One region of the Paraperlucidibaca sp. genome, then DNA from elsewhere that is predicted to be linked to it. Evidence: predicted binding sites of a transcription regulator. Region 1 holds the regulator's gene; each other region holds the start of a gene.
What was found. Region 1 encodes PhoB, which activates phosphate uptake and scavenging genes when phosphate is short. Its sites were predicted from a motif close to TGTCATNAANCTGTCATAA; they were not measured.
Positions count from the first base shown of each region.

Region 2: a site for PhoB is predicted at 1,531-1,549, ahead of AC3DKE_RS05230 (inorganic phosphate transporter). Genes of this name have one in related genera too.
Region 3: a site for PhoB is predicted at 9,483-9,501, ahead of AC3DKE_RS05050 (porin). Genes of this name have one in related genera too.

Region 1 is NZ_CEYEMI010000021.1:7,363-18,199, forward strand. It holds gene pstA (phosphate ABC transporter permease PstA) at 1-1,419, shown strand, start outside; gene pstB (phosphate ABC transporter ATP-binding protein PstB) at 1,455-2,300, shown strand; gene phoU (phosphate signaling complex protein PhoU) at 2,317-3,030, shown strand; gene phoR (phosphate regulon sensor histidine kinase PhoR) at 3,027-4,328, opposite strand; gene phoB (phosphate regulon transcriptional regulator PhoB) at 4,325-5,038, opposite strand; gene ubiA (4-hydroxybenzoate octaprenyltransferase) at 5,114-5,989, opposite strand; gene AC3DKE_RS08175 (chorismate--pyruvate lyase family protein) at 5,986-6,552, opposite strand; gene AC3DKE_RS08180 (rubrerythrin family protein) at 6,679-7,155, shown strand; gene AC3DKE_RS08185 (rubredoxin) at 7,248-7,412, shown strand; gene AC3DKE_RS08190 (FAD-dependent oxidoreductase) at 7,416-8,573, shown strand; gene AC3DKE_RS08195 (tetratricopeptide repeat protein) at 8,678-9,469, opposite strand; gene recG (ATP-dependent DNA helicase RecG) at 9,551-10,837, opposite strand, start outside.
Region 2 is NZ_CEYEMI010000010.1:3,278-14,114, forward strand. It holds gene AC3DKE_RS05230 (inorganic phosphate transporter) at 1-1,498, opposite strand, end outside; gene AC3DKE_RS05235 (crotonase/enoyl-CoA hydratase family protein) at 1,627-2,502, shown strand; gene AC3DKE_RS05240 (DEAD/DEAH box helicase) at 2,573-3,934, opposite strand; gene AC3DKE_RS05245 (hypothetical protein) at 4,185-4,598, shown strand; gene AC3DKE_RS05250 (SDR family oxidoreductase) at 4,598-5,425, shown strand; gene AC3DKE_RS05255 (hypothetical protein) at 5,440-7,662, shown strand; gene AC3DKE_RS05260 (hypothetical protein) at 7,666-9,087, shown strand; gene AC3DKE_RS05265 (mechanosensitive ion channel family protein) at 9,093-10,010, opposite strand; gene AC3DKE_RS05270 (mechanosensitive ion channel family protein) at 10,114-10,837, shown strand, end outside.
Region 3 is NZ_CEYEMI010000009.1:26,229-37,065, forward strand. It holds gene AC3DKE_RS05015 (deoxyguanosinetriphosphate triphosphohydrolase) at 1-1,313, shown strand, start outside; gene AC3DKE_RS05020 (3-hydroxyacyl-CoA dehydrogenase) at 1,403-2,170, shown strand; gene cysM (cysteine synthase CysM) at 2,288-3,190, shown strand; gene AC3DKE_RS05030 (3'-5' exonuclease) at 3,187-4,017, shown strand; gene rlmD (23S rRNA (uracil(1939)-C(5))-methyltransferase RlmD) at 4,063-5,430, shown strand; gene relA (GTP diphosphokinase) at 5,497-7,785, shown strand; gene mazG (nucleoside triphosphate pyrophosphohydrolase) at 7,782-8,627, shown strand; gene AC3DKE_RS05050 (porin) at 8,703-9,302, opposite strand; gene AC3DKE_RS05055 (OprO/OprP family phosphate-selective porin) at 9,628-10,827, shown strand.

The DNA of each region.
Region 1 (10,837 bases):
GCAGGCTTAGTCATCCCCGCCAATAAAGAATCAATTGAGCGTATATCGCTCAAGCTAGGTAATCGCGACATTACCGGTGCCGATTTTCGCTGGGTCTTTGCTGATGGCTTAAGCGATATTCGATATCCCACGGACATCGTTGCGTTGGAACGACAGGAGTGGGGCAACTTTTACGGTCGCCTACAGTCGGTGAGTGAAAATGGCCAGATCGTGGCTGAAGGTGCCGCTGCCTGGGATGTTTTGCAGGCGCGGATTGACCGCAGCAATGTGCTGCTAGAGGAAATTGCCGATATCGAGAAAAACGACATCGGTAAAATAAACTACGGCATTGAAAAGCTGCGCTTAGAAGAGCGGCGCTTGCAGATAGACAATGAGCTTACCGAGGAGGCAAAAGCCGACTTAGTGGTACGGCGTGCGGCACTGAATGAAAATTACGGGGCATTATCGGAAAAGCTCGAAGCACTGAAGTTACAGGCGAATCGCGACAGCGTGCAACTCACCGCCGGACAAGGCCAGGAACTGACTTTGCCGGTGAGCAAAATTGTTCAAGCTATTCAGCCTAACAATCTCAATGTATTCCAGAAATTAGCGGTCTATGGCCACAATGTCTGGGCTTTTTTATCTGGCGATCCGCGAGAAGCCAATACCGAAGGCGGCGTTTTCCCAGCTATTTTTGGCACCGTGTTAATGGTCTTGATGATGACCATCATGGTGACGCCGATGGGCGTAATCGCCGCGATTTATTTGCGCGAATATGCCAACCAGGGTGCAGTCACGCAGGTTGTGCGAATTGCGGTAAATAACCTTGCTGGCGTGCCCTCGATTGTCTACGGCGTGTTTGGTCTGGGCTTCTTTGTCTATTTTCTTGGCGCCAATATCGATACTTGGTTTTATCCAGAAGCCTCGCCTGCTCCAGTCTTTGGCTCGCCCGGCTTGCTCTGGGCATCGATTACGCTGGCGTTGCTGACCTTGCCAGTAGTGATTGTTGCCACCGAAGAGGGCTTGGCGCGTATTCCTCGCGCGCTGAAAGAGGGCTCATTGGCACTGGGTGCAACCAAGGCTGAGACCTTGTGGCGAGTAGTGCTGCCGATGGCAACGCCGTCGATCATGACCGGTGTCATTTTAGCCATAGCACGTGCAGCAGGCGAGGTTGCTCCGCTGATGTTGGTTGGCGTAGTAAAGCTGGCGCCGACACTACCGCTAGATGGCAACGCGCCCTTCCTGCATATGGAGCGCAAATTTATGCACCTAGGCTTTCATATTTACGATGTTGGCTTTCAAAGCCCGAACGTTGAGGCGGCACGGCCCTTGGTCTATGCCACCGCATTTTTGCTAGTGGCGGTGGTCGCCGGTTTGAACCTGACGGCGGTGAGTTTGCGTAACCGCTTACGTGAAAAATACAAGGCCCTTGAGTCGTAAGCGACCTAGCCCCTAATAGATTAGGAACGATAACCATGAATGATATTTCCCAGCGTGAACATGTAGTTTCAGCTAATGATGCCGGCGCATTTGGCCGAACGCGTCGAGAGCGTGACTTGTCGAGAGAGTCGATGTGCATTGAAACGCGCGACTTAAATTTGTTTTACGGCGCGAAGCAGGCCTTGTATGACATTAATATGCAGGTGCCAAAAAACCGCGTGACCGCGTTTATCGGTCCATCAGGTTGTGGCAAGTCGACGCTGCTTCGCACCTTCAACCGAATGAATGATTTGGTCGATGGCTGCCGCGTAGAGGGTGAAATTTTGCTCGATAAGCAAAATATTTTTGATCGCTCTGTCGACATCACTGATTTGCGCCAGCGCGTGGGCATGGTGTTTCAGAAGCCCAACCCATTCCCCAAAAGCATTTACGAAAATGTCGCTTACGGCCTGCGTTTGCAAGGGCAGAAATCCAAGCGTGTGCTCGATGAAGTCGTAGAGCAATCGCTACGGGGCGCGGCCTTATGGGATGAGGTGAAGGATCGCCTGCATGACAGCGCGCTCGGTCTTTCTGGTGGTCAGCAACAGCGCTTGGTCATTGCCCGCGCCATTGCAGTTCAGCCCGAAGTGTTACTGCTCGATGAGCCATGCTCGGCGCTAGATCCTATCTCCACGCTGAAAGTGGAGGAGCTGATTCACGAGCTGAAAGAGCAATTCACCATTCTCATCGTGACCCACAATATGCAGCAAGCTGCGCGCGTGTCTGACTACACGGCCTTTATGTATTTGGGCAAGATGGTCGAGTACGGCGATACCGATACGCTTTTTACCAATCCTAGCAATAAACAAACCGAAGACTATATTACCGGCCGCTACGGCTGATCGTGGAGATACTGCAATGAAGCGTGAAGATTATCGCCAACACATCTCGGCTCAGTTCAACGCAGAGCTCGACGAAGTGCGTAGTCACTTTTTGGCCATGGGCGGCTTGGTGGAGAAGCAAGTAACGGATGCTATTGCTTCTCTACTTGATGCTGATTCAGCGTTGGCCGTATCGGTACAGAATAATGACCGGCGCATAAACCAAATGGAGTCCGGCATTGACGAGGATATCGTGCGAATTTTAGCGCGGCGTCAGCCTGCAGCTTCAGACTTGCGCATGATCATTGCCATTGGAAAGTCGATTACCGATCTTGAGCGCATGGGCGATGAAGCAGCGAAAATTGCACGTGCTGCACAAACACTATGTGAAGAAGGTGAGGCTCCGCGCGGTTATTTAGAGTGCCGTCATATTGGTAGTCTAGTGCGCACAATGATCCATGAAACATTGGATGCTTTCGCTCATTTTGATGTTGAGCAAGCGTTTAAAGTGATGAAGGCCGATGCCGAGATCGACATGGAATATCGCACTGCCACGCGCGCCTTAGTCACTTATATGATGGAAGATCCGCGTGCTATTTCACGGGTGCTCAGCGTCATGGGTGTGCTGCGCTCATTGGAACGAGTCGGCGACCATGCCCGTAACATTGCCGAGCAGCTTATCTTCTTGGTGAAAGGTGCTGATGTGCGCCACGCTAGCTATGAACAAGTACAGCAGAAACTGGAGTCTTAGGACTCCAGTTCGCGCTCGATATGCGAGGGCATAAACGAGCAAGTAAAGCGTGAGCCGCGCCCGATTTCTGAATGAATATCGAGCGTGGCTTTGTGCTGCATAAGCACATGCTTGACGATGGCCAACCCCAGGCCCGTACCGCCGGTGGCCGTGCTACGAGCTGCATCGGCACGATAAAAGCGCTCGGTTAGGCGCGATAGATGTATCTCATCAATGCCCAAGCCATTGTCGCTGACACTAAAGTAGGCTCCCTTGCTGTCGCTCCACCAACGCACTGCAATGATGCCGGCATTTGGTGTGTACTTCACTGCATTGGTGACTAGATTTGAAAATGCTGAGCGCAAGTCGTTTTCGATGCCCAATAGACATAAGCCGGGCTCGCACTCTAGCGTGACGGTTTGCTGCTTCGGCGCGGCGAGCGCGAGTGCATCTTGATGAATTTGCTTGAGTAACTTTGGCACGCTCACGGTGCTTGGCTCGCGATCTTCCGGCTGATTTTCAAGGCGTGAAAGCAGCAGCAAATCATTGACCAGGTTATTCATGCGTGTGGCTTGTTGAGACATTTGCCCTAGCGCGCGCAGCCATCGTGGCTCGATGCCTTCAGGTTGATCAAGCAAGGTCTCTAGGTAGCCTGAGAGTACGGTGAGCGGTGTGCGTAGTTCATGCGAGACATTGGCGACGAAGTCTTTACGCATTTGTTCAAGGTTATGCAGACGTGTGATGTCGTAGACGATCATCAGGCGGTCATTGTCGCCAAATTGCGTAATTTCAAACTGTAGCTGGCGACCGGCGTGGCGCTGCGAGGCAACTTTTAAGTCTTCGTCATAGGTGTTTTGTTTGAAATAGCGAATGAAGCTTGGCGCTCGCACGAGATTGATCACTTGCTGACCTCGATCTTCGGGGCGGAAGCCAAGCAGTGTTTCGGCGGCAGGGTTCCACCATTCAAGATTACCTTGATTATCGATAAGGGCGACGGCCTCATCGAGAGCGGAGACTGATGAGCGCGCGCGATCGATAATGCTAAGTAGGTTGTCGCGCGCACGGCGCTCATTGCGGCGTAGTAAGTAGATGTCGCGGAAGACATCATCCCAAGCGCCATCGCTTTCGGGGACTGCTTGCTCGGTGGCGAGTAGCCAATGGCGTAGGCGAGATAGTTCTTTGAGCTGGCGGAACAGAAACCATGCTAATGCTGCGCACAGGCCGAGCAGTGCGTGGCCTGCAATATAGCCTAGACCAAGGCAAATACTGCTACCTAGGGCAATGCTTTTAAGCTCACGAGCTAGAACCGCACGCCTCACACAGGCTCTACCTTGTCGCTCATCTGCACCGAAAAGCGATAGCCGGTGCCACGCACGGTTTGAATGAAGCGATCATAGCCAAAGGGCTCGAGGGCTTTGCGCAAGCGACGAATATGAACGTCGATGGTGCGATCTTCGACATAGACATTGCCGCCCCAGACTTGATCAAGCATTTGCGTGCGGGTGTAGGCGCGCTCTGGGTGGCTCATAAAAAAGGCGAGTAAACGATATTCTGTTGGGCCCATTTCGACTAATTTGTCATCGGCACTGACGCGATGGCTGACTGGATCGAGCTTAAGGCCTTCAGCTTCAATGGCGCTTTCTTGGTGCAAGACATTGCTGCGGCGCAGCACGGCTTTGATTCTTGAAGCTAACTCGCGTGTTGAAAATGGCTTGGTGAGGTAGTCGTCGGCACCGGCATCTAGGCCTTGCACTTTATGATCTTCCTCGCCGCGAGCAGTGAGCATAATGATGGGGATCTCGCGCGTACTTTCATCGCGTTTGAGGCGGCGCGCTAGCTCAATGCCGCTCATGCCGGGCAACATCCAGTCCAATAAAATAAGGGCGGGGCGCTCATCGACAACGAGGTGGTGAGCCTGCAAGGCATCTTCGGCTTCGATGCAGTTGTAGCCGGCCAAGTCCAAGGCAATAGAAATCATCTCGCGGATGGCGGCTTCGTCGTCAACAATCAGAATCTTATCGCTAGGCATAACATGTCTCGAAACGGTTTAGATGACAGTGGCATTACAACGTGAAGACATGACAGAAATATGACGATGTAATGACTACGGTAATGCCAACATCTGTAACCATGCCATAAGCAAGGCGACAAAAAGCACCAAACCTACCCAGTGGTTGTGTTTAAACGCCGCAAGGCAGAGATGCTTGTCGCGGCTGGCGGTGTGCTGCCATTGCCAGATAAACAATACGAGCACGCCTGCTAGGCCTGCCCACCAAGGCCATGGCCATTGCATTTGATGGCCGACAAAGGCGAGTGCGGCGAGCCAAATGAGCTGTAGGCCAGCAATGACTACGCGATCTAGGTCGCCAAATAAAATAGCCGTCGATTTTACGCCAGCCTTTAGATCATCTTCACGATCGGCCATGGCGTATTGCGTATCGTAAGCCACTGTCCATGCTAGGTTGCCGGCATAGAGCAGCCAGCACAGGTCATCGGGCGTGCGGCCTTGAGCGACGAATGCCATTGGGATGGCCCAAGAAAATGCGGCACCGAGCACCACTTGCGGTAAGTAAGTAACGCGTTTCATAAACGGGTAAAGCACAGCTAGGCCGAGTGCGCCGAAGGACCAATAAAATACCTGTATTGGTAGCCAGAAAAGTAGCGTGGCGCTGAGAGCAATGAGTGCAGCAAAGAGCATCAAAGCTTCGCTGCCGAGAATGCGGCCGCTAGCCAATGGTCGGTCGGCGGTGCGCCATACTTGGCCATCGATATGGCGGTCGGCGTAGTCGTTGATAACGCAGCCTGCTGAGCGCATCAGCACCACGCCGGCGACAAAAATAGCCACGATCAATGGCTCGGGATGACCATCGCCAGCAATCCACAGAGCGATGAGCGTGGGCCAGAGTAATAGCCAAATGCCGATGGGCCGGTCGAGGCGCATCAGGGCGATAAAGTCGGGTAAGCGGTCGCGTGAAATCATGGCGTTATCGTGTCTGTATGGGCGCTGGCGGTCAACAGGGCGGGGAGAAAAGCTTCGGCCACTAGGATGGCTTGGCCGCGCAATAAAAAGCGCGAACGGCGAGCCCAGACGGTACTGGCATATGCGGGTAGTTTTAGCTGTGCATAGCGAATAGGGCCGCGCACCAATGCTGGGTCGCGAAACAATAAGCTGCCCAAGCTTTGGTTGCCCAGGCGAGTCAGGCGGCGATTAAGCCCGCCTAGACTTGGCCTTGGTAGCACTGAGCGTGCTTGCACCCAAGGCGTATCGATGCCCATTAAAACCACTTCGCGTATCCAAGCAAATTCGCCACGTCGCAGTTTCAATGTGCGTGCTTCTTCGGCACTGGGTAGGCCCCAGCCTTCGCAAATCACCTCAACTCGCAGCTCACTACCAGAGTGCTGGGCCAGCGAGCTTAGCCGCGCGGTGAGCGAGCCGGGCTCGGCTAGCCAAGAGCGCAAATCACGCTGCGATGACAGGCGAAGCTTTAGCGGCTCCTGCTGCCAATGGCGGGGATGTATCCATTTGCTTGGGCTATTTTGCATAAGTATCGCAATAGAAAAAAGCTATCGAAAGTTTTAGACCAACACATTGGCCATAATCAGGGCGCTATCATAACCTAGCCTAGTTGAAGCAGCGCTAAGGCGCGGAATTATACGAGGAGACTTGAGATGAAATTAGATATCACCATTACTGGTAAAAACTTAGAAGCCGCCTTTGCAGGCGAATCCATGGCCTTTATGAAATACAGCTATTTCGCCAAGCTAGCACGCGAAATGGGCGATGAGGCTACGGCAGTTGCTTTTGAAGAAACGGCGAAACAAGAGATTCAGCACGCGTTTGGCCACTTGGACTTACTCTATCCAAAGATCATGATGACGCCAGAAAAAATGCTTGAGGTGGCGATCGCTGGTGAGACCTATGAGTACAGCGAAATGTACCCAGGCTTCCGCGATACAGCAGTGAAAGAGCAGCAAGCCGATGCCATGAAAGAGTTTGAAGAGCAGATTGCTGAGTCGAAAGAGCACGCCGAATGGTTCAAGGCTGCGCTGAAAAAAGCCGAGAAACGTTTCGCCGCCTTAACTAAAGTAGAGGAGCGTCACGCCAACCATTACCGCGAGGCATTAGCAGCAGCACAAGCGCGCTAATTTCGGTAACATTGCGCGCTGACAGGGTTTGGCGCGTATCGATTTAAGTATCATCGGTGCGCGCACAGCATTAATTAACGATGGGGTGAGTTATGAAAAAGTGGCAATGCATTGTCTGTGGTTTTGTTTACGACGAAGCGGTTGGCATGCCTTGGGATGGTATCCCTGCCGGCACCAGCTGGAACGACATTCCCGATGACTGGGTCTGCCCAGACTGTGGCGTTGGTAAAGAAGATTTTGAAATGGTGGAGCTCTAAGTTATGCGCCCACTCGTTATCTTGGGAACCGGTTTGGCCGGCTACACGTTGGCGCGCGAATTTCGCAAGCTCAACAACGAGCGCCCGCTAATTATCCTGTCTCAGGATGACGGGCGCAGCTATTCCAAGCCCATGCTGTCGAATGCATTGGCTAAAGGCAAAACGCCAGACGAATTAGCCATGGCTTCGCCTGAGAAAGTGGCCGAGCAGCTTAAGGCTGAGGTGCGTGTGGCTAGCGCGGTATCGAACATTGACCCCGTAGCAAAAACACTCACCGTCAATGGCGAGTCGCTGGCCTACGAAGATTTAGTGTTAGCAGTAGGCGCCGATGTGTTCCGTCCACCATTGGGCGGCGATGCTGGCGATAGCGTATTGAGCGTTAATGATCTTGGCGATTACGCCATATTTCGCGAGCAGCTCGGCGAGTCAGCGAAGCGTGTATTGATCATTGGCGGTGGCTTAATTGGCTGCGAATTTGCCAATGATTTAGCTGCTAGCGGTCATAGTGTCACGGTGGTTGAGCCTATGGGCCGTCCATTACCAACGTTGCTGCCCGAGCGCGCCTCGAAAGCGGTTGAGGCTGGACTGCAAGGCTTGGGCGTGAGCTTTCTCTATGGTGCCAATGCTACTGCCGCCGATCATGCCGGCAACGGCATTCGCGTGAGTTTGGCAGATGGCCGTCATGCCGAGGCCGATATTGTGTTGTCGGCAATTGGCCTGCGCCCACGCTTAGGTTTGGCCGAAGTGGCTGGCTTGAATGTAGCGCGCGGCATCTGTGTCGATCGTTATCTGCGCACTAGTAATGCCAATATCTACGCCATTGGCGATTGCGCCGAAGTCGACGGCAAAGTACTGATGTATGTCTTGCCGTTGATGGCCAGCGCGCGAGCATTGGCGAAAACCCTAGCCGGCGAAGATACGGTGGTTAGCTATCCTGCCATGCCAGTGCAAATCAAAACACCGATTTGCCCGATTGTGGTGTCGCCTGTGGCGCCAAACACCGAAGGTGCTTGGGCGGTTGAGGCAGATGGAAATAATGTCAAAGCCAGTTTTTTAGCGAAAGATGGTCAGCTCTTGGGCTTTGCACTGACCGGAAGCTTCGCTAGTGACATGAAGACCAAGATGGAGATGGCGAGGGCTTTGCCGCCAATCTTGGCGTAAGCGTTAAGCACTCTCGCGGCACTAATATTTCCGCAATAAAAAAGCCTACGCCGTGGTTGTGCGTAGGCTTTTTGCTTTCAGCGAGATTGTTTGAGTAACAGCGATTAGCCACCGGACGCGGCGGCTTTCGACAGCAGATCGCGGGCGCGGTTAACGTCAACTTCAACAAAGTCGCCATTGAGATACATCTCGCCCAAGCGGCGCAATGCCTTCGGATAGCCACGGTTCGCAGACTCGGTCATATAGGCCAAGCCTTTCGCCGTGTTTTTTCGTATGCCATCACCGACTAAGAGCATTTGCGCGAAGTTAAACTGAGCTTCCGAGACACCTGAGTCGGCAGCCTTCTCAAACCATTCGGCGGCTTTGCGCTTATTGCGTTTTACGCCTACGCCTTGGTCATACATGATGCCAATATTGTTTTGCGCCGATGATGAGCCTAGTTGCGCAGCTTTCAGCACAAGTACGGCGGCGCGATTGCTATCGAGAGGTACGCCATTGCCTTCGTAATAGGCCATGCCGAGTGCATACAGTGCGGGCGGATAGTCTTGATCGGCGGCGGCACGAAACCAGCTATTAGCGAGATCGATATCGCGCGGGACGCCATTGCCGCTGGCGTAAAGTGCGCCTAAGTTATATTGCGCACGAGCTAAGCCTTGACGAGCGGCCAAGCTAAACCATTCTGCGGCTTTGATACGATTTCGCACCACGCCATCGCCGTTGTAATAAAGCACGCCCAAGTTGTATTGCGCATCGGCGGCGCCGGTCATTGCTGCTTGGCGAATTTGTCGCGGGCTAGCATCGACCTTATTGGTGCTTACGCGTGGAGCGGCGTCGACGAGGCCGCTGAGCATCAGCACGCTTAAAAGCAGGCCATTTCGTAAACGCAGCCAATACATAAATTACCTCGGTACACAGTCAAAAACATAAACACGCATGAAGAGTATGGGGCATTGCGTGAGTAAACAAGAGTATAGCTTCTATGCTAAGGCGTAGTGGCCTTCGTTGCTTAGCCAGCGACTCAGTAAATAGTTGTAGTTTTCGTGGCCATGTAAGCGCTCAGCTAATGCGCGCGCCGGCGAAATAAGTGCGGCATCTCGGACTAAATCGGCGAGACGAAATTGCACATCACCGGTTTGGCGAGTGCCTAATACTTCGCCGGGGCCGCGCAATTCTAGGTCTTTTTCAGCAATGACAAAGCCATCTTGGCTATCGCGTAAAATTTGTAGGCGCTCGCGAGCTAGTGCCGATACTGGCGTTTGATAGAGCAGCACGCAAAAGCTAGCGAGTTGGCCACGGCCGACACGGCCACGGAGTTGATGTAGCTGCGACAAGCCTAAGCGCTCAGGGTTTTCGATGACCATCAGCGTGGCATTGGGCACATCGACACCAACTTCGATGACGGTGGTGGCGACTAAAACCGCGATATTGCCGGCGACAAAATCGGCCATGACCGCGGCTTTCTCTGCGGCCTTTAATTGGCCATGCACCAGTCCTACTTTCAATTCGGGCAGCGCTGCGCTGAGCTCGGCCATTGCGGCCTCGGCTGCTTGTGCTTGAATTTGCTCGGACTGCTCAATGAGGGTGCAGACCCAATACACTTGCTGGCCGCTGGCGGCGTGATGGCGTATACGCTCGACCAGCGTGTCGCGGCGTGTATTTGCGAGCACCACGGTTTGGATGCCCTGGCGGCCTGGCGGTAGCGCATCGATGATGGAGGTGTCGAGATCGCCGTAAGCGCTCATCGCCAAGGTACGGGGAATCGGCGTCGCAGTCATGATCAGCTGGTGCGGCAGCCAGCCCGCGCTCAGGCCTTTTTCGGCTAATTGCAGGCGCTGCGCGACGCCGAAGCGGTGTTGTTCATCGATGATGACTAGCCCGAGTCGGGCGAACTGCACGCTATCTTGAAATAGCGCATGGGTACCAATGACTAACTGGCAGCTGGCATCGGCAAGACTAGCGAGTGAGGTGGCTCTGGACTTGGTGGTTTGTTTGCCCGAGAGCCATCCGACCGAAATGCCTAGAGGCTCAAACCAGCTGCGAAAACGCAGAAGATGCTGCTCGGCGAGTATTTCTGTTGGCGCCATGATGGCGACTTGCAGGCCGGCGGCCAGCGCTGGGCAGGCGGCAAGTGCGGCAACCACAGTTTTGCCAGCGCCAACATCGCCTTGCACGAGCCTGAGCATGGCGCGAGTTTGGCCTAGGTCGCGATGAATCTCCTGCACTACGCGCTGCTGGGCATCGGTGAGCGCAAAAGGTAGTGCTGC
Region 2 (10,837 bases), on a different contig from region 1:
CGATGCGCATGATTTGCGAGCGTTTCACCAACTCTTTGCGATAGACCTTTTTCAGATTTTTGCGCTCACCTTTAGAGAAGTGCGCGGGATCTTCATTGGCCTTAGACAGTGCCTTTAGGTCACGCAGCATCGCCCCTTTTTGATGAATGTCGGCGTGATTAAAGTGTTGTAAGAAAACATCGATGGCAGCTTGGTCATCTTCTGGGTGGTGATCTTTAATCTCCATAACCATGCGATCGTAGTTTTTCTTCAGATATTCGCGCAGAAAGCCCACACCAAATACACCGCCCACGGCGATATGTGTCGAACTCACAGGCAAGCCGAGCTGGCTGGCAATAATCACCGTGATGGTTGCCGCCATAGCAATGCAAAAAGCGCGCATTTGATCAAGCTCGGTAATGCCGGTGCCGACAGTGCGAATGACTTTTGGGCCAAACAAAGCTAGACCAATCACGATGCCCAGCGCGCCAATCATCATTACCCATAAAGGGATAGCCGCCGAGGTGCCGAACTCACCTGGATGCGCCGTGTAGACATCGACAATGGCTGCTAATGGGCCGATGGCATTGGCGACATCATTGGAGCCATGAGCAAAGCTGAGCAGGGCGGCGGCGAAAATCAGTGGCACGGTGAATAAGCTATTTACGCCTTGCTTGCCTTCGAGGAACTGCGACTTAGGCTGCCTTAGTCGCCAACGCACAAGAACAAAAACGCCGAGAGCAATGACTAAGCCAATTAATGTGGCCTGCATCAGAGAGATGTGAACTATCTGTTTCAGGCCTTTTTGTAGGATATAGACGCTGAACACCAAGGCCATGGCCGCGACTAGCCACGGCACCACTTTCCGAGCTGCCGCCATCATGTCGGGCTTGTAGGTAATGCTGCGTTTAATCAAATACAAAAACGCCGCAGCGACGAGACCGCCGAGCACAGGTGAGATGATCCAGCTTGCCGCGATGCCGCTCATCGTGGACCAGTTCACAATATCAAAGCCGGAGGCAGCGATGCCGCCGCCGAGAACAGCGCCAACAATCGAGTGTGTAGTCGAAACTGGTGCGCCGATAGCCGTGGCAATGTTTAGCCAGAGTGCGCCAGCGATTAGTGCGGCCATCATGATCCAAACAAAAGTGTCGGAGTCTGGAATTAAGTTGGGGTCGATAATGCCATTGCGAATGGTGCCAACCACTTCGCCACCGGCAATGATAGCGCCAGCGGCCTCGAAGACAGCGGCGATCGCAAGTGCGCCACCGAGCGTCAGTGCGCGTGAGCCCACGGCGGGGCCAACATTATTGGCGACATCGTTCGCGCCGATGTTCATTGCCATATAGCCGCCAACCATCGCGGCCATAACTAACATGATGCTAACTTCGCCAACGCTTTGGCTGGCGGCGTATAACATCACGCCTAAAATAAAGAGCAGGCCTATGCCGAGCCGGACTTGATCGCCGCGGTTTTTATCCATCGCGCGATCCATGCCTTCTAAATGCTTTAGATCCATGACCCAACCTCTGTGATATTTATAAGACAAAATTATGACAGAAAGTGGACATGGATTGCGCGGTTGTCGAAAGTGCTTCGCTCAGGTACAACCGCAGTTCATCGAAAACTTAGTCATTGGAGCGTTGCATGAGCTATACCACCCTGAAATATGACGTGAGTGAACACATCCTCACGCTGACGCTTAATCGTCCCGATCAGCTCAATAGCTTTACGGTGATCATGGCCAATGAGTTAGTGGACGCCTTTGGTCGTGCTAGCGAAGATGATGAGGTTCGCGCCATTGTGGTAACGGGCGCTGGCCGTGCCTTTTGTGCTGGCATGGATTTAACGGCACCGGGCAATGTCTTTGGTTTAGATGAGTCACAACAGCCCAGTGTTGAAGATATGCATTCACGCCTGAATGATCCGGCTATTTTCGATGGTGTGCGCGATACCGGCGGTCGTGTGACTTTGGCGATTTACGACTGCAAGAAACCGGTCATTGGTGCCATTAACGGTGCTGCGGTTGGTATTGGCGCAACCATGACCTTGGCTATGGATATTCGTTTGGTATCGGAGAAAGCCCGTATTGGTTTTGTCTTTGGCAAAATCGGCGTAGTGCCTGAAGCCTGCTCGAGCTGGTTTTTGCCGCGTATTGTTGGTATTCAGCAAGCACTGGAATGGGTCTATAGCGGCGATATTTTAACGGCAGAGCAAGTGCTCGCTGGCAGGCTCGTGCGCTCGGTACATGCGCCCGATGATTTGCTGCCAGCGGCCTATGAGCTCGCGCGGAAGTTCAGCCAGAACAAGTCGCCAGTGGCCGTCGCCTTTGCTCGCCAGATGATGTATCGCAACGCCGCGCAGCCGCATCCTATTGAGGCGCATCGCATCGATTCCTTGGCGATGTTCTACACTAGCCTGGAAGATGGCAAAGAGGGCGTGCAGTCGTTTTTAGAGAAGCGTGACCCGCAGTACACCAGCCGTGCCAGCAAGATGCCGGCGATTTATCCTTGGTGGAAATAGGCGGCTAAAACGACATCAGCGCGCTTTTTAGGGCGCGCTGATGTCGTTTTAGGCTGTTAAGCGCGAAGGCTTATCGCGAAGGCTTAGAGCCTGACGAAGGCCGTGAGCTTGGGCGTGATGTTGGTCGCGACGAGGGCGCAGGTGCTGCGCCCGCAGCCGGACCATTGCCCGATGAGCGTCGGCGCTGGCTGGGCTGATCGCGACGAACTTGATCAGCTGCACGCGCAGGCTTATCGCGGCGAGGACCACGGGGTGGTGGCGCCTTGCGCAGTGGCTCAGGCTTGGCGTTAGGGTCGGGCTCAAAGCCGGGCACGATGACGCGATTAAGCTTCTGTTTAATCGTGCGTTCGATATCTGCGAGCAACTTCAGCTCATCGACACAAACCAATGACACCGCTTCACCGCCGGCTCCGGCGCGACCAGTACGGCCAATGCGGTGAACGTAGTCTTCCGCCACTTGCGGCAACTCATAGTTGACCACATAAGGCAGGGAGTCGATGTCGATGCCGCGTGCGGCAATATCGGTGGCGACTAGCACGCGCAGGCGATTGGACTTGAATTCGCGCAGCGCTTTTTCTCGCGCTGTCTGGCTTTTATTGCCGTGGATGGCCATGGCCGCAATGCCGTTTTTATCGAGCTGATCGGCAAGGCGGTTGGCGCCATGCTTGGTGCGCGTAAACACCAGTACTTGCGACCATTCACCATCGAGGATGAGCTTCTCAAGGAGCTGACGTTTGGCTTCGCGATCGACTGGGTAAATGGTCTGTTCGATGCGCTCGACGGTGGTATTGCGCGGCGTAACTTCGACTGTGGCTGGGTCTTTCAGCAAGCTATTGGCGAGGTTGCGAATTTCATCGGCAAAGGTTGCAGAAAAAAGTAAGTTTTGGCGCTGCTTGGGCAATATCGCGAGCACGCGGCGGATGTCGCGAATAAAGCCCATGTCGAGCATGCGATCAGCTTCATCAAGAACGAATAGCTCAATGCCGCCAAGATCCAAGGTGCCTTGGCCAACGTGATCGAGTAGACGGCCAGGTGTTGCCACCAGAATATCGACTTTGCCGCGTAGCTTAGTGACCTGCGGCTGCATGCCAACACCACCAAACATCACCATCGAGTTTAGCGATAACTGTTTGCCATAGGTGCTAACGCTTTCTTCGACTTGCGCGGCAAGTTCACGCGTTGGAGTCAAAATCAGCGCGCGTGGGCGATGGCGTGTGCTCGGGTGCATGGCATGGCGTGAGCTCAGCAATTGCAACATGGGCAGCGTGAAGCCGGCAGTTTTGCCGGTGCCAGTTTGTGCGGCGGCGAGTAAGTCGCGGCCGGCTAAAACCACTGGGATAGCGTCACGTTGAATTGGCGTGGGCGTGGTGTAACCCACGGCCTCGAGTGCTTGCAGCAGCTCGGGCATCAGGCCCAGATCAGCAAAAGACATAGGAGAAACTCTAGAAATAGACGCGCATCATACCGCATGCGCGCCTCAGCCTGAGATCTGTATGTAAATTAAGCAGAATCGCTCACGTGATAATAAGCCATGAAAATGGCGTACTTCACAGCGGTTGTTACAATTAAGTAGTTTGTGTGAGCATCGATTTTTGTTATGTTGCTTAAAATAAAAATTAACGACAAAAAGTGACATAAATGTCCGCCACTTTTTTGTCACAAAATGACGGCAGCTAGTGTTTATGCGAAATTTTATCTACGCCATCTTGGCGATTATCTCTCTGATTGCATTGTGGTTTTTCATGGCGCCAAGCGCGCCGCAAACCTCCGTGGTAGCTTTTGTCGCAACCCCCGATCTAACAACAAATAACGAGCCCAAGGCGGCTATCGAAACCGCCGATTATCATTGGCAAATTCAAGCAGGGAAAATCATCGGGCCGCAGCAAGTTGAGGTGCCTCAGAATGAAACTTTGCTGTTGTCTTTCATCAGCGATGTGCCCGACGAAGTGCATTTGCACGGCTACGAGCAAGCAGTACAGATCAATGCAAACGAGCCTGCCACGCTCCGCGTTCGACTTGAGCATAGCGGTCGCTTTGAGCTCGAAACGCATCGCCTACATCGCGTAATCAGCGTACTTGAAGTGGAGCCGCGCTAATGATTTTAATCACCGGTTGCTCTAGCGGCATTGGCCATGCACTTGCCTTGGCGCTGCATGCGCGCGGAGCTTCGGTGTGTGCGACTGCGCGCCGCCCAGAGACATTAGGCGAGTTAGCAGAAAAAGGCATTTTGACACTAGGCCTAGATGTAAACAGCCCTAACTCTATTGCGGCATTAATGGCTGAGCTAGCGCAACGCAATATCGCCCTGACCGGCCTTGTGAACAATGCTGGGTACGGTCTTATGGGGCCTCTCGCCGATATTTCAGCAGCTGATGCTTCGCAACAATTTCAAACCAATGTGCTCAGCCTCTTGGCAATGACACAGGCCGTTATTCCTACTATGGCCGCGCAAGGGCAAGGCTTAGTCGTTAACGTTGGCAGTGTCTCGGGTGTGCTCACCACGCCATTTGCGGGCGCTTACTGTGCCACGAAGGCCGCCGTGCACTCACTCTCCGATGCACTGCGCATGGAGCTTGCGCCCTTAGGCATTCACGTCATGGTGGTGCAGCCAGGAGCCATTGCCTCATCGTTTGGCGCGACAGCGAGTAACACCGTTGAGGTGAGGCCTGGCTCGCTATATGCGCCACTAGCGAACGCTATCATGAAGCGCGCATCGGCATCACAGCAGCAAGCAACGCCAGCTGCAGTCTTTGCTGAGCAACTGGCAGCAGCAATGCTGCGTAGAACACCTCCTGCATATATACGTTTGGGCAAGGGCAGTCGAGCATTGCCATTGTTAGCGCGTTGGCTGCCGCTATCGCTACGCGATGCGCTACTCAGCCGGCTCTTTTCCTTACCTAAACTAAAAACATTAAAAAAATAATAACGAGGCTAGACATGAATATTTCAGGTTTTTCTACACGTATCGCCATGGCGGCGCTACTGGTAGCAACGAGCGCCTTGGTAGCTTGTGGCAATAGCAGCGATGGTGCCGCTGCTGGATCTGAGAATCCGCAAACGCGCCTTGCACCAAAGACAAAGTATGCGATGGCGAATAACTGCTTTGCACTGCAGTCGGTTGCAAGCAATGCCTATGCTGCGAGCAATGGCTCTGGCGGCTATGCCTTCAGCGCAAGCTCTCCAGCCAATGCTGAAGCGTTCTATATGAAGCCAACGGCCTTGGGTGAGTATTTAATCCAGGCAAAAAACAAAACATTATTGAGTAATGCGGGTGCCGCGATTGGCAGCGCCATGAAGCCAAGCAATGCCACGGTGTGGTCAGTAGATATGCCTCGCGCTGGCGTCTTTACGCTAAGCAATAGCGATACGGATAAGCGGATGCAGCTAGGCGAGCAAAATGCCTTGATCTTGTCTTCTAGCTCCGATAAAGCCGGCGAATTCCGCTTTGTGCCGACTACCGATTGCACGCCGTACCCTGAAATTAGCACCGATATTGTAGGTAAAACCTATGTTGGCCGCGGTATTGATAAGCCTGTTATCGGCTTTGCTGAAGTGCATACGCACATGGCCATGGGTCATGAAATGTCCGATGGCAAACACATTGTTGGTCCATCTGCTGGCGGTGTGATGTATGGCCAAATGTTCCATCGCTTTGGCGTGCCGCATGCGATGGCGGATTGTGCTGATTGGCATGGACCGCAAGGTATTCGTGATCCCGAGGCTCTTATCCTCGACATGACGCCTTTAACAATGCATGACACGAAGGGGTGGCCCACATTTATTGACTGGCCAAAAGCTGACTCACAGCTTCACCAAGCTATGTACTACAAGTGGGTCGAGCGTGCTTGGCAGGCAGGCATGCGAATTATGGTTACTGAAGGCACAAATATTGCTGCGCTTTGCGAAGTGGGTCGATTGGCTGTGCTGCGCCCTGGAGCAGAATGTAACGACATGCGCCTAGGTATTTCGCAGGTAAAGTATCTATTTCAGCTGCAAGACTATGTCGATGCTCAAGAAGGTGGCCCAGGTCTGGGCTGGTTTCGTATCGTGAAAACTCCGCAAGAAGCGCGGCGTGTGATTAACGATGGCAAGCTTGCGGTAGTGGCAGGTCTAGAGTTTGCCAACGTGTTTGATTGCACCGTACATTTCACGCCAGGTGGTTTGCTGGGCGAAGTGCGAGGTTGTACGAAGGAAAGTATAGATCGCCAAATCGATGAAGTATGGGATCTGGGCGTGCGCGAGATTTTTCCGTATCACGACATAAACAGTGCCCTAGGCGGAACGGGGTTGTTTCAGGATATTCTCAATATTGTTGGCTTTTACGCCACAGGTGGCTTTTGGCAAACATACGACTGCCCGGATGGTGGTGAAGGCGACAAATATTTTTACAATGCGGGAGCCAAGATCACTATTACCCCTCCCGGCTTAGGTAACGACCCTCTCACTAGCTTGATATTAGGTGCGACTTCAAGTGTGCTACCAGGCACCTTGCCGCTCTACCCATCCGATCGTCGCCAATGTAATGCACGTGGCATGACCGATCTCGGTGAGTACGTGATGAAACGTTTGATGGCGAAAGGCTTTATCATCGATATTGATCATGCTGAGCTTTCCATTAAAGGCAAAATGCTGGAAATGGCCAATGCACAAACACCGAAGTACCCATTGATATCAGCGCATGGTGCACAAGGTGGTTTGAGCTTGCAGCAAGCAAAGGACTTGCTTGCTGGTGGCGGCCTGATCTATCCAATGAAGCCCAATGGCAAAGGCCATGTCGATTTCTTAAATAAGCTTAAGCCAATTTGGCCCGCAGACCGTGGCCCCATACCTTTAGGCTACGGTATGGATGCTAATGGTATTACTGACCGTGCAGGCCCTCGTGGCGCGGGTAGCAAACCTGTGCAATACCCGTTCACGCTGTTTCAAGGAGAAGATTGGGGGCCACAGTTCGACGGTATCGCACCAGTACAAGTCAATCTGCAGACACAGCCTGAAAGTGGCAAAACATGGCCTATCGATGAAGTCGGTACTGCGCATTACGGCATGATGGCTGACTATGTTGAAGAGGTTCGTTTGGAGGGCGGTAAGGAAGCTATCGATGCGCTTTATCGTTCGGCCGAAGCCTATATTCAAATGTGGGAACAAACGGTGAATCGTTAAGTCATGCGCCGAAGCATTGCGCTTGCGGCGCTAGTGTGTGGGCTGATGCCATCATTGGCATTGGCCCATTCCTTTGGCCGCCAATACAACTTGCCAGTTCCGCTGTGGCTCTATCTTTATGGTGGCGCGGCGGCACTGGCGTTATCATTTTTTTTAGCCGCATTTATGATGCGCGGCGAACAACATGCTGTGGTAAAGCCACGGCGGCTACTTTATAAAAAATCCTCAAAAGCATACTTGGCGCGATCGCTTAGTGTGGGCTTTTTGCTGCTCACGATTGCCACGGGCCTTTTCGGTAATCGCGACCCTTACGTTAACTTCAATATGACCTTTTTCTGGATCGTATTTTTGCTGGGTTTTACTTATCTCAGTACGGTCACGGGAAATTATTATCGCGATATAAATCCGTTCACCAGCTTAGGTCTAGTCTTTAGCCGAGCTTTCCCGCGTTGGCGACGAGGCTATTTTCGCTACCCTTCATGGGCGAATTATTGGCCAGCTTTTATTGCCTATTTAGGCTTAATTTGGATAGAGCTATTTACTCATAACACGCCACTAAGCTTAGGCCAGACCTTAGGTGCTTACACACTGTATTGCCTGGTCGGCATGGCGCTATTTGGCGTGGCGAAATGGTCGCGCTATGGTGAGCTATTTAGTGTGATGTTTCGCCTGATGGCACTGATGTCACCGTTCCATCGCGGCCGACATGCCGTGTCTTGGCAGGCGCCGCTCTCTGGCATGTTGCGCGAGCAGCCGCGACATTTAGCACTGCTGCTATTCGTATTATTTTTATTATCGTCGACGGCATTTGATGGCCTGCGTGCGACGAGCTGGTGGGTTGCTCTTTTTTGGCAAGATCGCACTGGCCTGCTTACCGAATGGTTAGGCAGTGCGCCAATCTACAATTTCTCTACCTTGAGGCCTTACTACATGGCTTATGAAAGCAGTGTGCTCCTGCTTTCACCCTTTGTTTATGGCGCGATTTATATGCTCTGCATGGCGTTGGCCAAACTGCTGACGGGTAGCCCATTGACGGTGATGCAGCTCAGCCTGCGCTTTGCCTATAGCCTACTGCCGATAGCCTTGGTCTATAACATCACGCATTACTACACGCTGATTTTCACGCAAGGGGTGAAAGTGGTGAGCATGTTGTCTGACCCCTTTGGCTGGGGCTGGAACCTATTTGGCACAGCAGGTTTATGGCGTGCGCCGATCATTCCCGATGTTGCCGTGGTCTGGCATACACAGGTCGGGCTGATCGTCTTGGGGCATGTCATCAGTGTTTATATTGGCCACCGTATCGCGCTGCGCACTTTCGCGACGGCGCGCCAAGCCACGCTGAGTCAGCTGCCACTATTGGTTTTAATGATGGCTTTTACCGCATCAGGCTTATGGATTTTGGCGCAGCCAATTGGTGCTCGATAACGTAGCTATGCTGCTGGCTCTGCGTCACTACTTTCGTTTGCGATACGCAGCACGCCGGAACGAATATGCAGGTCGCGTTGCGGAAATGGAATCTCGATATTACGGGCGCTCAGCTCGGTTTCTAATGCCCATAAATATAAGGCCTGAGTGCGAGCTGGCGTTTTGACTAGATCCTCATCTACCCAAATCACTAGCTCGAAGTTCAGGCTGCTGTCGCCAAATCCCACCAACCAAACATCGCTTTTATGTGTGGCATTACTCACCGTACCTTCAACTGAAGCCGCTGCGGCTAAGCCGGCTTCACGCACGAGCTCCTTGTCGCAACCATAGGCCGCGCCAAAGGGAACATGTATGCGGCGATTTTCATTATCGAAGGTCCAGTTTGTCACTCGGCCATTGATAAATTCGGAGTTGGGCACAATGACGTCAACTGAGTCATTGGTCGTGACGCGGGTATAGCGAATACTTATCTCACTAACGCGACCAACCACTCCCGATTGCAAGTCGACAAAATCACCGACCTTTAAGGTTTGCTCAAGTAGCAGCACGATGCCAGAAATAAAATTGCTGAAAATATTCTGTAAGCCGAAGCCAATACCGACACCGATGGCTCCGCCGACCAGCGCCAAGTGCGATAAATTGATGCCGAGATAGTCGATGCCCATAAAGGCAACAATGCCCCAGACTGTATAGCGCATGATGCGTGATAGAGCATAAATTCCGGATTTGCTGAGTGTAACGGTGCGGTCGGGCCGAGCTAGTCGTAATAGGCCACGGTCAATAATGGCTACAAGCACTCGAGCTAATACTAAAAAGCCGATGAGGGCGATAATGCGGCTTACGGTGATGTCGGTTTTCCCGACACTAAGTAGCGGATGTGTGAGTAGCTGGGTTACTTGATCTAGCCATTGCAAGAAGTCCATGTGCTACCCAGAGTTGTGTTGACGCAATTGAGTGAATACTTGGATCATACAAGGCTGAGCTGTGGTGTAAACAAAAGTCATCATTAATGAATTAGAGGCTGGTATGGATGAGTTGAGCTCGCGTTTGCTGGCACGGTTACAAGATGCTTTTTCAATGGAAGAAATGGCGCAAACGGCCGTCAATGGCCTGATTAACATCGCCACTGCCTTGGCAGTATTCATGGCTTTTTATGTTATTTGGCGATTGCTCAGAGTGGCTTTAAATGTCGCATCTGCGCGCAGTAGTGTTGATGAGACCACTGTGTCATTTATGCAAACACTATTGAAATACGGTGTGTTGGCGGTTGGTTTTATTAGTGCGCTAGATACGGCTGGCGTACAGACTGGGGCAGTCATTGCTTCACTGGGCATTGCTGGCTTGACCATAGGTTTTGCGGCCAAAGATGCGTTGTCGAATTTGATCTCAGGCATTTTAATTTTTATTGATAGACCATTTGTGATTGGCGACTTAGTTGAAGTTGATGGTCAATACGGTCGTGTTGATCGCATCACGCTGCGGTCAACACGCATCATCACGCGCGATGGCAAAATGCTGGCGGTGCCAAATACCGAAGTAATTAATCAAACCGTAGCTAGCTACACCAACTTTCCTAATTTACGCATCGATATTGCGGTGACAGTGGGTGTGGAGGAGAGCTTGGGCCGTGTTCGTGAACTGCTCTTAGGCATCCTTAGGGATAAGCCTGAATATATGAGCGAGCCTGCGCCGCGCGTGGTAGTTACGGCCTTGAATGACTATAACCTTGCCTTGGAGCTGCAGGCGTGGA
Region 3 (10,837 bases), on a different contig from region 1:
TTAAGGTCAAAAATGAGCAGATTATCGCGGCCCCGGCAGCGGCTACCGATCAAGGCTTAGCAGGCCTGCGCTCGGAGTTTCATATCGACCATGATCGTGTAGTCTTTTCTACTGCATTTCGCCGACTTGGTCGCAAAACTCAGGTGCATCCGCTGGCACAGCATGACCATACCCATAACCGACTAACGCATAGCGTGGAGGTTGCCAGTGTCGGCCGCAGCTTGGGTAACCGCGTTGGCGCCAGCTTGGAAATTAGCCCACATGAGTTGCCAGAAGGTTTCACTCCTTTTGATGTTGGCGGCATCGTGCAGGTAGCTTGCCTTGCGCACGATATGGGCAACCCGCCATTTGGTCATACCGGTGAATACGCCTTACGGGACTGGTTTCGTGATCCAGCGCGCGCCGAGTTGCTAGCACCGTTAACCAACGCTGAGCATTGCGACATCACAACCTATGAGGGCAATGCTCAAGGCCTACGCCTAGTGTGTTCGCAGGAAATGTATCGCAACGAGGGCGGTATGCGCCTCAGTGCTGCCACGGTCGGTGCTTTAGTAAAGTATCCATGGACTGCGCAGTGCTATCCCAAGCGTGGCAAGTTCAATATCTACCAAGCGGAGCTGCCTTATTATCGCGAGGTGGCGAAGTCGCTGGGCTTAATTCAGCGCGGCGATGAGCAGTGGGCGCGGCACCCATTGTCTTATTTGATGGAGGCCGCTGACGATATTTGCTATGCCATTGTCGATTTAGAAGATGCGGTGGAGATCGGCATTCTCGATTTGCATGAGCTAGAAAGTTTGCTCGGCCCTATTGTTCACCCCGATAAGCAGTGGCATATCCGCGATCCGCGCCAATACGCGGCGGCGCTGCGCGGCACCATGGTTGGCGCCTGCGTTAGCGATTTAGCCGACACTTTTATGCGCCATCACGATGCGCTCTTGCATGGCGAATTGCCTGGCAAAGATTTGATTGCCGTGGCTAGCCCGACCATTCGCGATGCGCTTTTGGCTGCCAAACAACTCGCGCACGACAAGGTCTATCGCCATCGCAGCAAAGTTGTCACTGAAATCGCGGCTTACCCCTGCTTAGGCATTGTGCTCGATACATTAATGCCGGCGGTGCATGCCTTCTGTGTGCATGGTCCAGACGCGCTATCGCCACGTCAACAAACCCAACTGGCCTTACTTGAAACGCCCTTAGAGCCTGGCTTGTCGCTATATCAAGGCTATTTGCGCGTGTTCGATTTTGTCGGCGGCATGACCGATAACCACGCCGCACGTTTGGCGCGAGAAATATCCGGCCTAGGTCTTATCTAAGCCCGCATGTGTATTTGAGTCGGCGCTAGGCAGTGCTATGCTCGCCCGCGGTGACTGATTAGTCGCAGTCAATTTAGTCGGAGTTTTTTATGCAGTTAACGAATAGTGTCGCCATCGTTACCGGTGGTGCATCAGGTTTAGGTTTTGCTACAGCGCAGGCATTTATTGCCAAAGGTGCGCGCGTGGCCTTGTTTGATTTGAATGAAGAGACCGGTGCTGCTGCCGCTAAAGAGCTAGGTGAGAATGCTCGCTTTTGCCGCGTTAACGTCTCCGATGAAGCGTCCGTGCAAGCTGGTTTAGCCGATGTTGTTGCGGCCTGGGGCGGTGTTCATATTGCAGTGAACTGTGCCGGCATTGGCAGCGCGATGCGGACTGTTGGTAGAAATGGCCCGCACTCATTGGACGTATTTAGTAAGGTAATTGCGGTGAACTTGATCGGCACATTTAATGTCACGCGCTTAGCCGCTGCTGAGATGGCTAAAAACGAAGGCAATGCCGACAACGAGCGCGGCGTGATTATCAACACAGCATCGGTTGCGGCGTTTGATGGCCAAATTGGTCAGGCGGCGTACTCGGCATCGAAAGGCGGCGTTGTTGGCATGACGCTACCATTGGCACGTGATTTAGCCAGCATTGGTGTGCGCGTGAATACCATTGCACCGGGCATCTTTAATACGCCATTGCTTCAGTCTTCACCGGATAGCGTGAAGCTGCCATTGATCGAAATGACGCAATTCCCTAAACGTTTAGGTCTGCCTTCAGAGTATGCGCAGCTAGCTGCTCAGTTAGTCGAAAACGCCTTTATGAATGGCGAAACCATTCGTATCGATGGCGCGATTCGTATGGCGCCACGCTAAGTCGTCATATGTAGCGGCTGATGAACGCTGCTGCATCCGGCTTCTGATAAAGCCCGTGCTATGTCCTAGCACGGGCTTTATCTTTACAATTGGCACACTTTAGCGCTGAGTGCTGTCATGACTTACCCCACCATTGCCGACTGCGTTGGCAACACGCCCTTGGTTCGCCTACAACGACTGCCCGGTGACACCAGCAATACCATTCTTGTGAAGCTCGAAGGCAATAATCCCGCCGGCTCAGTGAAAGATCGTCCTGCTTTAATGATGATTAACGAAGCTGAGCGCCGTGGTGATATTCGACCTGGCGACACATTGATTGAGGCCACCTCGGGTAATACTGGCATTGCTTTAGCCATGGCAGCGGCAATTAAGGGCTATAAAATGCGCTTGATCATGCCTGCGAGCCAAAGTCAGGAGCGCCGCGATGCGATGGCGGCCTATGGCGCCGAGCTGATCTCCATGGATGCCGGCATGGGCATGGAGGAGGCGCGAGACCTAGCGCTGCGTTTGCAGGCCGAAGGCGAGGGCGTGGTGCTCAATCAGTTTGGTAATAGCGATAACCCCTTGGCGCACTATCGTGGCACTGGCCCAGAGATTTGGCAGCAGACCAATGGTCAGATCACGCACTTTATTAGTTCGATGGGCACAACTGGTACCATCATGGGCGTTTCGCGCTACTTAAAAGAGCAAAATCCAGCAGTGCAAATTGTCGGCCTGCAGCCAATAGATGGTGCTTCGATACCCGGCATTCGGCGTTGGCCAGAGGCGTATTTGCCCACGATTTTTGAGCGCGATCGCGTCGATGTTGTTGTCGATACATCTCAGCAAGCAGCCGAAGACACCATGCGCCGTTTAGCCCGTGAAGAAGGCATATTTTGTGGAGTGTCGTCGGGTGGCTCGGTATGGGCGGCGCTAGAGCTATCAAAAACTGTCGAAAACGCCGTCATCGTGGCGATTATTTGTGATCGAGGTGACCGCTATTTATCCACTGGCGTATTTTCTTCGGATGATCGCGCATGAATACATTAGTGTTCGACATCGAAACCGTACCCGATATTGCTGGCGGTCGTCGCCTCTATGGTCTTGATGGCCTAGATGATGCCGCCGCCGCCGAAGCAATGTTTAAGCTGCGTCGACAAGAAACCGGTGGCTCCGACTTTATTCGCCACTCATTGCAACGAGTGGTGTGTATTTCTGCCGTGTTGCGCTCGCGTGATGGCGTGAAAGTTTGGTCATTGGGCGATGAGTCGTCGAGTGAGTCCGATCTGATTTCGCGCTTTTATCAGGGCTTGGAGCGCTTCAACCCAACCTTGGTGTCGTGGAATGGCAGTGGTTTTGATTTGCCGGTACTGCACTACCGTGCCTTGCTGCACGGCATTTCAGCGCCCACCTATTGGGATCAGGGCGAACTGAATCGCGATGCTAAATTTAATAACTACCTCGGTCGCTTTCACTCACGCCACACCGATGTCATGGATGTGCTGGCGGGCTATCAAGCACGTGCCGTACAGCCCTTAGATCAAGTGGCTAGCTTGCTGGGTTTTCCCGGTAAAAATGGCATGGATGGTGGTCAAGTATGGCCAACATTTTTGGCCGGCGACTTGGGCAGTATTCGCAATTACTGCGAGTCTGATGTGCTCAACACTTACTTGGTTTGGCTGCGTTTTCAGCAGATGCGCGGGCAGCTAGACGCAAGCCAGCTCGCTGAAGAGTTCACGCTGCTTGAAAATGCTCTTGTCGCTGCTAATCAACCACATTTAAGCGAGTTTTTGGCGCAATGGCAGACGGCAACAGCAGCCATGCCATTAATCGATCCGCCGCTAAATACCCCGATTTCTTCCCATTAATATTGCGCCGCCAGCCTTAAAGCTGGGGCGTGATTAGAGTCTGTTATGTCGCGTAAACACAATAAATTGAACGCCATGGAGCCAATGGCGCTAACCGTGACCAAGCTTGGTCACGATGGCCGTGGTATTGCGCATCGCGAAGATGGCAAATTGATATTTGTCGATGGCGCTTTGCCGGGCGAGCAGGTGGTGGTGAAGCTCACCAATCTGCATAAAAAATACGATGAAGGCCGAGTCATTGAAGTTATCACCGCTTCTAGCGATCGCGTTGACGCTCCGTGTGCGCACTTTGGTGTCTGTGGTGGTTGTTCGCTACAACATATGTCGCGCGAAGCGCAGCTGACATTGAAGCAGTCAGTATTGGCTGAGCACCTCCAGCACTTTGGTGGCATCGTCCCGCAAGAATGGCTGCCGCCGTTAGTTAGCGACAATATTTCCTATCGCCGTAAGGCTCGTATGGGCGTGCGCTATGTCATCAAAAAAGAGAAGTTGCTGGTCGGTTTCCGTGAGCGCCAAGCCAGCTTTCTCGCTGAGCTTGATTCCTGCGTGGTCATGGATCCTCGCCTAGGTTTGAGCATCACTGCTTTCCGTGAGCTGATAGGCGGCTTAGAGGCGCGTGATCATATCCCGCAAATCGAAGTGGCCGCCGGCGATGAGCTTGATGGTGTAGCGCCAGTGGCTTTGGTGTTTCGACACATGAATGAGCTGAGCAAAGGCGACCGCCAAGCGCTCATCGACTTCTGTGCTGAGCGTGGCTGGCAATGTTATTTGCAGCCAGGCAATTACGACACTGTGCATAAGGTGTGGCCTGAAGATGGCCCCGATCGTCTGGCCTATGAGCTGCCGTTTAAAACGCCTAGCGGCACCGATTTGCGTCTAGCCTTTCACCCAAATGACTTTACTCAGGTTAATGCCGAGATAAACCAGCGCATGCTGCCGTTGGCATTGGACTTGCTAGATATTCAGCCAGAAGATCGCGTCTTGGATCTGTTTTGTGGTCTTGGCAACTTCACCTTGCCATTGGCGACAAAGGCTCGGGAAGTCGTTGGAGTCGAGGGTTCGCAGGCGATGGTCTTGCGTGGCCAAGAAAATGCCACAGCCAATGGCTTAAATAATGTGTCGTTTTATATGCATGACCTGACGAAAGAAATTGCCAGCCAGCCATGGGCGACACTGGGCTTTGACCGGGTTTTGATTGATCCGCCGCGTAGTGGTGCGCTGGAAGTTTTGCCACATATTGTGAGCTTGAAGCCCAAGCGCATCGTCTATGTGTCATGTAATCCTGCCACGCTAGCGCGTGATGCCGGCGAGTTGGCCAAGGCCGGCTACGTGCTGTTGAAGGCAGGTATCATGGATATGTTTACGCATACCACGCATGTGGAGTCGATTGCGGTATTTGAAAAGCGGCGCTAGGCGCCCCATAACAGTGCTAGTAAGCACTGTTATGGCAACGCAAATAAGCAAAAAGAGAGCGCTCCGATGGTAAAAGTACGCGCTGACTACCCGACCTTAGCCGACGGCTCAGTAGACTTTGAGACCTGGCTAGACCGGGTCGAGGATCACGTTGAGCTGCATGATCGTGCAGAACTTTTGCGTGCCTGCCTCCGCGCTGAGCAGCTCGATCGTGATGCTGTTGCGCGTCATAATATTTGGTCATCGCGTACCTCAAGCTTCCTCACTGGCCTAGACATGGCTGATATTTTGTCTGAGCTCAATCTCGATCAAGAGTCGTTGATGGCGGCGGTGCTTTATCGTGCCGTTCGCGAAGGCAAAATTGAGCTGGCTCAGGTAGATAAAGAGTTCGGTCCTGATATTGCCGGCCTGATCGAGGGCGTACTACGCATGGCGGCCATTAGCCGTCTGATTAACCCTGATCTGCATAATAAAAACAGCGATGAACATCAGCTCGATAACGTCCGCAAAATGCTTATCGCAATGATCGATGATGTCCGCGTGCCGCTAATTAAGCTCGCTGAGCGTACTTTCGCTATCCGCGAGTTGAAAGATGCTAGCGACGAGCGTAAGCGCCGTGTCGCCCGCGAGATTTTCGATATTTACGCGCCATTAGCGCACCGGCTTGGCATCGGTCATGTGAAATGGGAGCTGGAAGATCTCTCATTTCGCTATCTTGAGCCTGAGGCCTATAAGCAAATTGCCAATCTGCTTGATGAGAAGCGCCTCGACCGCGATGGTTATATTGCGCAGGTTATTGAAACCGTGCGCGTGCAGCTCGAGCGTATGGGCATGGGACCGATTGAGGTCACCGGTCGAGCCAAGCATATTTATTCGATTTGGCGAAAAATGCAGCGTAAAGGTCTCGGCTTTCATGAGCTTTTTGATGTCCGCGCGATTCGTATTTTGCTGCCCGATGTGCGCGATTGCTATGCCGCACTAGGTGTCGTGCACTCGCTGTGGAAACATATTCCGAAAGAGTTCGACGACTATATTGCGACACCAAAAGAGAACGGCTACCGCTCTCTGCACACGGCAGTCATTGGCCCGTCCGGCAAGCCTATCGAGGTGCAAATTCGTACTTTTGATATGCACGAAGAGGCTGAACTCGGCGTTTGTGCGCATTGGACTTACAAAGAAGGCAAGGCCTCTCGCTCCGACGCGCGCTACGAAAACAAGATTGCCTGGTTGCGCCAAGTTCTTGAGTGGCAAGATGATATTGGTGACCAGCGCATAGAAGAGCTGGCTGAGCAAATTAACCTTGCCATCCATGACGAACGTATTTATGTGTTTACTCGCGATGGCCAAGTCATCGATCTGCAAGCTGGCTCAACACCTTTAGATTTCGCTTACCACATCCATACTGAAGTGGGTCATGGCTGCCGTGGCGCCAAGGTTAATGGGCGTATTGTGCCGCTGACTTACAAGCTAAAAACCGGTGAGCAGGTCGACATCATGACGCATCGCGGTGGTCATCCTAGTCGTGATTGGATGAATCCATCGCAAGGGTTTTTGGCGGCTAGCCGCTCGATAGCTAAAGTGCGCACTTGGTTTAAGCAGCAGGCGCGCGAAGGCAATGTAGCAGAAGGTCGCGGCCTGCTTGAGCGCGAGCTGTCGCGCCTAGGTATCGCACTACCGAAAGGCACGCTAGATCGCTTATCCCCGCGCTTTAATATGCGAACAGGCGAGGATGTGCTTGCAGCTCTAGGGGCTGGCGATTTGCCATTGGCGCGGATTACGCATGCATTGAGTGGTGAGCAATCGGCTGCGCAACAAGAGCTGGCATTGCCGGAGATAGCGCTACGTGCTCCACGTAGCGATCAAAACGGTGCCGGCATCATGATCGAAGGTGTGGGCAACTTACTCAGCCATGTCGCCGGATGCTGTAAGCCGGTGCCAGGCGAGTCGATTGTTGGCTTTATTACACAGGGGCGCGGCGTCAGCATTCATGCCCGTGGCTGTGCTGATTACGAACGCATGGCACAAGAGGATCCAGCGCGCACGCTTGATGTGCAATGGCAGCTCAATGAGCAAGCTTCGTACCCAGTGGATATTATGGTGCGAGCATGGGATCGCACAGGCTTATTGCGTGATGTCACGGCAGTATTGGCCAATGAGCAAGTCAATGTTACTGGTGTACAAACCCAGTCTGATAAGCACGATGCTACGGCAACTTTGCGTCTGACTATGGAGGTGTCGAGTCTAGATAAGTTGTCGCGTGTACTCACGCGCATTGAGCAGCTGGCCATGGTGATTGAGGCGCGACGGCTGACCGAGCATCGCCTGCCGTCGGATTCTGCTGGAGAGACTCAATGAGCGCTACTTCAGTGCATTCGGAGCAGGCATTGCGCCAGCTTTTAGCCATCATGGCTCGTCTGCGAGATCCTGAGCAGGGTTGTGCTTGGGACTTAGCGCAAGATGCACAAACGTTGGCGCCATATACCATCGAAGAGGCTTATGAGGTTGTCGATGCTATTGCCAGCGGCGATAGCGCCGCGCAATGCGAGGAGCTTGGCGACTTACTATTGCAAATTGTTTTCCAAGCGCAAGTTGCTAGCGAGCAGGGCGGCTTCAATTTTGCTGATGTCGCCGAGGCGATTAGCGCGAAGTTAATTCGCCGTCATCCGCATATCTTTCGTGATGACCGCCTCGATTTGCCGCGTATTGATCTGACGGCTGAGCAGGTGAGTGCGCAATGGGATGAGATTAAGGCGGTCGAGAAAGCGCTGAAGGCGGTGCAAGGCAAGTCCATTGAGCCTGTGGCGTTTCTCGACAAAGTTGGGGCCGGCCATAGTCCATTACGCCGAGCTGAAAAGCTGCAAGCGCGCGCAGGTGAGGTGGGCTATGACTGGCGAGATCCGCGCCCGGTTTTGGCCAAGTTGCGCGAAGAGATCGATGAGTTTGAGCAGGCCTTGGAGCAGGGCTTAGGCCAAGAGGCATTGCAAGATGAGCTTGGCGATATTTTATTTTGCACGACTAATCTCGCGCGCCAAGTGAGTGTCGATAGTGAGCAAGCATTACTCGGTGGTATCGCTAAGTTCCGTCGTCGCTTTGGCTATATTGAGCGCGAGCTATTGGCGCGAGATGAGTCTCTTCAAGAGTCGACGATAGAGGCTATGGAAGTGCTTTGGCAGGCGTCTAAGCGAGAAGGTTTGTAGGCTGAGGCTAGCTTAGGCGTGAGTTGCGAGCAAAAAAGAGAGAGGTGTTTAGCCTCTCTCAATGCTCCGCACGTATTACTTAAATGTGTAGCGTGCACCGACACGAAGTGTGTCTAGATCTACGTCGGCTGATGGTCCTGATGCAGTAGTTTCAAGTTGAGCCATTCGGTACTCAATGAAGCCTGCTACCTCAGGTGTAAAGGCATAGCTTGCACCGACCTCGTATTCCACGCCATCTAAATCATCAACATCGGTATAGCCGATTCGGGCATATGCGCTTAAGTTTTCGACTGGAGAAATACTGGCGTGAACGTTCGCAGAGTAGCCGCGCAATGAAGTGCCAGGGCCACCACCATTTATGTCAAGAGTAACTGTTTCTAAACCCCCGCCAACGCTAAAGCCATTCATGCCACGGTCATAGCTTAAGCCAATACGGGTTTCTTTTAAGTTGCCATTTGCGGTGTCTAGGTCAGCATCTTGGTGAAGAGCGGTTAGGCTTACGCCATGGCCAAGCTCGGCTAAGCCGCGGAAGCCGTAACCATTACCGTCATCGCTGCCTCCTCCTTGAATATCTAAGTCTTGATCTACATAGAACACATCCACAGAGCTGCCAGCGAAGGCGCTAAGTGGTGCGGCAACTAGAGCAACTGCCAGAGCAATTTTTTGTAATTTCATGAGGTAACCTCTTATTCTTAATTGAATGCATGCATTGCGAGTACAGCCAAGACCGTACGTAATGAGTAAAATCTAGATACATAAGACATACAATGCTTGCACTAAATTGGTGCGACCAACGGTAGTAAATTGCGACTGAGTGGTCATGAAATATTCATATTCAGTGTCAACCGATCGGATTGTCACGAAACCGTCACAAAAACTTCGATGAAATGTCATATTTAAAAGCCATAGTCGCGGCAACCCAAAAGCGGGCACCTAAATAGGTCCCTGGGTTGGCTGCCAAGCGGCCTAATCCCCCTAAGCTGATATGCAGAGGTAAATAATGAAACATGCAATCAAGATGACCGCGCTGGCTGTATTTGCCGCCTCCTTTGGCGCGACCGCCCTGGCCGCAGACAAAGCCTCGACTACCGGTGGCTTTAAAATTAAATCGGAAGATGGCAACTTCGAAGCCAAGATCGGTGGTCGCATCCATTTTGATGCCAACTACTACACCGATGAAGACGACATTAATGTCGGCACGCAAAATAGCGGCAATGACTTTTTCTTCCGCCGCGCACGCTTAACCTTAGAAGGCCGTGCATACGACTTCAAATACAAATTTGAAAATGACTTTGCCTCTTCAGGTGCTGGCGCTTCAAAGAATAACGAAGGCCTCCGTGAAATGTGGATTGGCCGTGAAGTGCTTGGTGGTGCCAACCTGCGTTTAGGTCAGGCTAAGCCATACCGCGGCATGGAAGAGTTAACAAGCTCCAATGAGCTGACCTTCATGGAGCGTCCATTTGCGACAGCTACAGGCATTTATGGTGAGCAGTTTGTTCTAGGTGCTTTCTTAGATGGCCATGGCGAAGGTTATGGTTGGGGTGTGTCGGCATACTCGCCACGTTCAGCGTCTGATGCCAATAAGGGCGGTAATGGCGCCAACGCTCGTGGCTTCATCGTACCGATTCGCTCGAATGGCAATCTCGTACACATTGGCTTAAGCGCATCGATTGATAAGTACGGCGTTGGTAACGAGAAAAACCCCAATGTTCGCGTTGTTGGTCGTGAAAATGGCTTGAAAAGCGGTAACTTGCTAGCGACTAAATATGATGAGCAAACCACGATTGCTGCTGAATTGGCTGCTCGTTTTGGCGCCATGACATTGCAAGGTGAGTATGCAAAGGCAGCCTTCAAAGACACCATTACTGCTGTGCCTAACCCCGATCAAGACGTGAATACCTATTACGTGCAAGCTAGCTACATGCTAACTGATCACGTTAAGCCATATGACTTCAAAAAAGGTGTGTTTAAGTCACCTAAAGTGGATGGTGAAGAAGGTGCGTTAGAGCTAAAAGCACGTTTTGACACGATTGAAAATAAAGACATCAGCGGTAATGAAGCGTCTTATTACACGGTCGGTTTGAACTACTACGCAACACCAAATACACGTTTTATGCTTGAGTATGTGGATGGTGAAACAGAAGTAGGTACAGACAAGAGTGCATCTGCTGTTACTGCTCGCGCACAGTTCAACTTCTAAGTTGTCCTAA